Regions from separate parts of the Clostridium sediminicola genome, predicted to be linked through region 2. Evidence: a T-box and tRNA genes for the amino acid it is inferred to sense, from the RefSeq annotation. Region 2 holds a T-box; the other holds one or more tRNA genes.

Region 1 (2,461 bases), on a different contig from region 2:
GATGGAGGAGGACCAGCAGAAGGATTAGTTGTTACAAGCTACTCCAATGCAAGCGTTAAAGGATATATTGGAAATCCTAATGTAGAGTTACCAGCTAATAATAAAGGTAAATTAGATGTAGGTGGTGCTATAGGAAAAGAGGGTGGATTAGTAGTTATTAAAGATATGGGATTAAAAGATCCATATGTAGGTCAATCACCTATATATAGTGGTGAAATAGGTGATGACTTGGCATATTATTATACAGTTTCTGAACAAACTCCAAGTGCGGTAGGATTAGGGGTGCTCGTTGATGAGAACTTAGATGTTATTACAGCTGGTGGAATAATTATTCAAATGATGCCAGGGGCGGATGAGATGCTGGCCGATTTAGTCACTTATAGATTGGAAGATTTAGGTTCTATTACAGGGTTTTTAAAAGATAAATCAATTTATGATATGGTAAATTTCTTATTTGATGATATGGATTTAAAAATTATATCTGAAATGGAACCTGAATTTAAATGTGACTGCTCTAGGGAAAAGGTTGAAAAAGCATTAATTAGTATTGGGAAAGAAGAGCTAAGGACTATTTATAACGAAGGAAAAGAAGAAGAAATTAAGTGCCATTTTTGTAACACTGCATACAAATTTAATAAAGAAGATATAGGAAATCTTTTAGAAAAAGACGTTAATTAGGGATTTTATAATTAGGGTATGTTTTAAAACAGTGTTGATATTAATTAAAAAGTTCACAATTGAAATAAATTGCGAAGCGCTTTTCTTGGCAATTTATAATTGTTGTATCAAATAATCAAAAACAATAATATATTAAACTATAGAGATGTTAAACCACAAAAAGTAAACTAAATCAAAGATGCTATATATTGATGTGTTCTTATGCTATATATTGTGAGGAAAGTTAAGATGTTTACTTTTTGTGGAATAACCATAGCATAAAGTAAAATAAAATTAAGTTTGTATGAAATATATAGAAAATTGATAAAAAACAGTGTAAGATTAATCTAATTCAATATAAAGAGCTATATTGAGATTGACATTGGGCGGTATATTTTATATTATATTAATGCGTTTGCGAATGAAATGTTTCAGGAAGCAAATAAAAAAGATTTAATAAAGTCTTGACAAAGTTTTTGAAATGTTATATAATTAACTTCGTCATTAAAAATGGGAGCATAGCTCAGCTGGGAGAGCACCTGCCTTACAAGCAGGGGGTCACAGGTTCGAACCCTGTTGTTCCCACCAAAAAAATAATGGCCCAGTGGCTCAGTTGGTTAGAGTGCCGGCCTGTCACGCCGGAGGTCGAGGGTTCGAGTCCCTTCTGGGTCGCCATTTATATAGTTTTAATAAGGCTCGATAGCTCAGTCGGTAGAGCAGAGGACTGAAAATCCTCGTGTCACTGGTTCGATTCCAGTTCGAGCCACCACTAGCGGGAGTGGCTCAGTGGTAGAGCGTCACCTTGCCAAGGTGAACGTCGCGAGTTCGAATCTCGTCTTCCGCTCCAAATATGGCGCTATGGCCAAGTGGTAAGGCAGAGGCCTGCAAAGCCTTTACCCCCGGTTCAAATCCGGGTGGCGCCTCCAAAAAACCTCAACTTTTTAGTTGAGGTTTTTTTATTGTCAATTATAAGTTTTAAGTGGTAAGTTACTGAAAACTTATACCTTTAAGCATAGAAAACCAACTAGTTTTCTATGCTTAATATGCTACCTCTATCAATTAAACTCCCCTTACCGAGATTTACATAACTAACATTGTGCTTTTCTAAAAAAGTTTTAACTTCATTTGAATATTTATAGTTATCTAGTTCTCCGTAAAAACCTATCACATTCTTATCAATTAACCCGCAAGTTCCTCCTATGAAACCATAATTTAAGCCTGGTAAATCAATGTGTCCAGGAGATAATAATAAAACATCTATATTCTCTTTTTTTACTGCTTCAGCAATGCTTGTATCTGAAGTTATTATGGCGTTAGCTTTTATAATTGCTGTAGAACATTTCGTATAACCTTGTTTCACATTTAATAATTTTTTGGTTTTAACAAAATTTAATAAATTTTCATCAGTATATTGGAGGTTGTGAATAAATATATTACCTAAATGAACTGAATTTAATATTATATCATAGGGATATTTTTCAGTAAGAGGATTTTTGGTATATAAAATCTCTAAATTTATATGAGAAATTGAGTTTATAAAAGAATCAGGAATATCTTTATGAAAAATAATTTTATTTTTGCTTATTATATTCATTAATATATCAGGATGACATTTTATAGCCTCGTATAGTTTATGACAAGGGGGGCATTTGATAACTATGCCATATTTAGATAAGTTATTAAATTCGGTTTGAGTTATCCTACAATCTACAAAAAAATATTTCATTTACTATCACCTCAATTATAGTTTTTGTATATGTTTTAAAATAATTTCGATATTAAAAAATGCTTCGTAATAAAAATA
Region 2 (2,461 bases):
GCTTATGCTGATTATAATGATATGATGGATATTACTGAAAACATGGTTGCATACATATGTGATAAAGTATTAGGAACTACAAAAGTAACCTATGAAGAAACAGAAATAGATTTCAAACCACCTTGGAAAAGAGTTACAATGACTGATGCAGTTAAAGAGTACGCAGGTGTTGATTTTAATGAAATTAAATCAGACGAAGAAGCAAGAGAAATAGCAAAAGAAAAGCATGTTGAAACAAAGAAAGAATTAAAAGACTGCTCTAAAGGAGATCTTTTAAATGCATTCTTTGAAGAATTTGTTGAAGATAAATTAATTCAACCTACATTCATAACTGATTACCCAGTTGAAATTTCACCTCTAACTAAAAAGAAAAGAGGAAATGATGAATTAACTGAAAGATTCGAAGGATTTGTTTATGGTAGAGAGTTATGTAATGCATACTCAGAATTAAATGATCCGATAGTTCAAAAAGATAGATTTATGCAACAACTAAGAGAAAGAGAATTAGGAGATGACGAAGCATATATGATGGACGATGATTTCATCAATGCTTTAGAAATCGGAATGCCACCAACAGGTGGACTTGGTATCGGTATAGACAGATTAGTAATGTTCTTAACTAATTGTAGTTCTATCAGAGACGTATTGTTATTCCCTACGATGAAACCTACAAAACAATAATTAATAAGCTCGCTTTTAAGCGGGCTTTGTTTTTTCACTGTAATCAAGAATTGGAAAAAGATTTTTAAGAAAAAGACTTGCAATTTTTATAAAAAGTGATATAATTTTTCTTGTAGTAAAAATGTTCCGCGGTAGCTCAATGGTGGAGCACTCGGCTGTTAACCGATAGGTTGGAGGTTCGAGTCCTCTCCGCGGAGCCATTTATATTTTTTGGGAAAAACACTTGACATTTTCTGTTGCTTTGATAAAATACCCATAAGGAACAAATTAATATAGATATACTGAGAAGAAGAGGAGTAGTAAAAGTTATTTTTATAGAGAGGTTGTGTTTGGTGAAAACAACTAAGAAACTTTTGCGAATGGCGCTTTGGAGTATAGTAGTTTAAAGTAGGGCTATAGCCAAGAAGGGTGGAACCGCGGATTTAATTCGTCCCTTTAGGTTAGTAGGTCTTTTTTTATTTGGTTTTTTTTCTACTAATTCTTAAGCCGACTCTTAGGATAATAAATGTATAAATAGCCAAAATTAATAAGGGAGGTAATTATTATGTCAGAAAAAATTTCAATGGATAAAGTTGTTGCTTTATGTAAGAACAGAGGATTTATATTCCAAGGTTCTGAGATATACGGAGGATTGGCAAATTCATGGGATTACGGTCCACTTGGTGTTGAATTTAAAAACAATGTTAAAAAAGCATGGTGGCAAAGATTTATACAACAAAGTCCATATAATGTTGGTGTTGACTGTGGTATATTAATGAACACTCAAACTTGGGTTGCATCTGGTCATATTGGCGGATTCTCAGATCCTCTAATGGATTGTAAAGAATGTAAGGCGAGATTTAGAGCTGATAAATTAGTTGAAGATCATTTACATGATAATGGTAAAGATACAGAAACAGCAGATGGATGGACTAATGAAGAGCTTAAAGAATATATAGATACAAATAATATTGTTTGCCCTAAATGCGGAAAACTAAACTACACAAATATTAGAAGATTTAATCTTATGTTTAAAACATTCCAAGGAGTTACTGAAGATTCTGCGGCTGAAATATACCTAAGACCAGAAACAGCACAAGGTATTTTTGTTAACTTTAAGAATGTACAGCGTTCTGCTAGAAAGAAAATACCTTTTGGTATAGGTCAAATAGGTAAATCTTTTAGAAATGAAATAACACCGGGTAACTTTACTTTTAGAACAAGAGAATTCGAACAAATGGAATTAGAATTCTTCTGTAAACCAGGTACAGATATTGAATGGTTTAATTATTGGAAGGACTATTGTTGGAAATTCTTACTTGATTTAGGTATGAAAGAAGAAAAATTGAGGTTTAGAGATCATTCAGAAGAAGAGTTAGCTTTTTATTCTAATGCAACATCTGATGTTGAATTTTTGTTCCCATTTGGATGGGGAGAATTATGGGGTATAGCTGATAGAACTGATTATGACTTAAATCAGCATATAAAGCATTCAGGAACAGATTTATCATATATGGACCAAACAACAAAAGAAAAATATGTTCCATATTGTATAGAACCTTCTTTAGGTGCTGATAGAGTAACACTTGCTTTCTTGGTGAATGCATATGAAGAAGAAAAATTAGAAAATGGAGATACTAGAAATGTACTTCGTTTCCATCCAGCATTAGCACCATATAAAGCAGCTATTCTTCCACTATCTAAAAAATTAAAAGATAAGGCTTTAGATGTATATGCTATGCTAAGTAAGAAATTTAATGTTGATTATGATGAAGCAGGAAGTATAGGTAAAAGATATAGA

What was found. A T-box is a leader RNA that pairs with one kind of tRNA and senses whether it is charged. The one in region 2 lies ahead of ACQ3F0_RS20565 (glycine--tRNA ligase), so its partner is inferred to be a tRNA-Gly.
Region 1: it has a tRNA-Gly gene. The T-box ahead of ACQ3F0_RS20565 (glycine--tRNA ligase) is inferred to sense a tRNA for this amino acid. The anticodon was not compared.

Annotation. Positions count from the first base shown of each region.
Region 1 covers NZ_BAABMF010000020.1:14,632-17,092, forward strand. Annotated here, with positions in the region: gene hslO (Hsp33 family molecular chaperone HslO) at 1-678, shown strand, start outside; tRNA gene ACQ3F0_RS22065 (tRNA-Val) at 1,170-1,245, shown strand; tRNA gene ACQ3F0_RS22070 (tRNA-Asp) at 1,256-1,332, shown strand; tRNA gene ACQ3F0_RS22075 (tRNA-Phe) at 1,351-1,426, shown strand; tRNA gene ACQ3F0_RS22080 (tRNA-Gly) at 1,430-1,504, shown strand; tRNA gene ACQ3F0_RS22085 (tRNA-Cys) at 1,510-1,583, shown strand; gene ACQ3F0_RS22090 (DUF6873 family GME fold protein) at 1,682-2,383, opposite strand.
Region 2 covers NZ_BAABMF010000017.1:2,965-5,425, reverse strand. Annotated here, with positions in the region: gene lysS (lysine--tRNA ligase) at 1-681, shown strand, start outside; tRNA gene ACQ3F0_RS20570 (tRNA-Asn) at 807-881, shown strand; T-box leader at 956-1,119, shown strand; gene ACQ3F0_RS20565 (glycine--tRNA ligase) at 1,226-2,461, shown strand, end outside.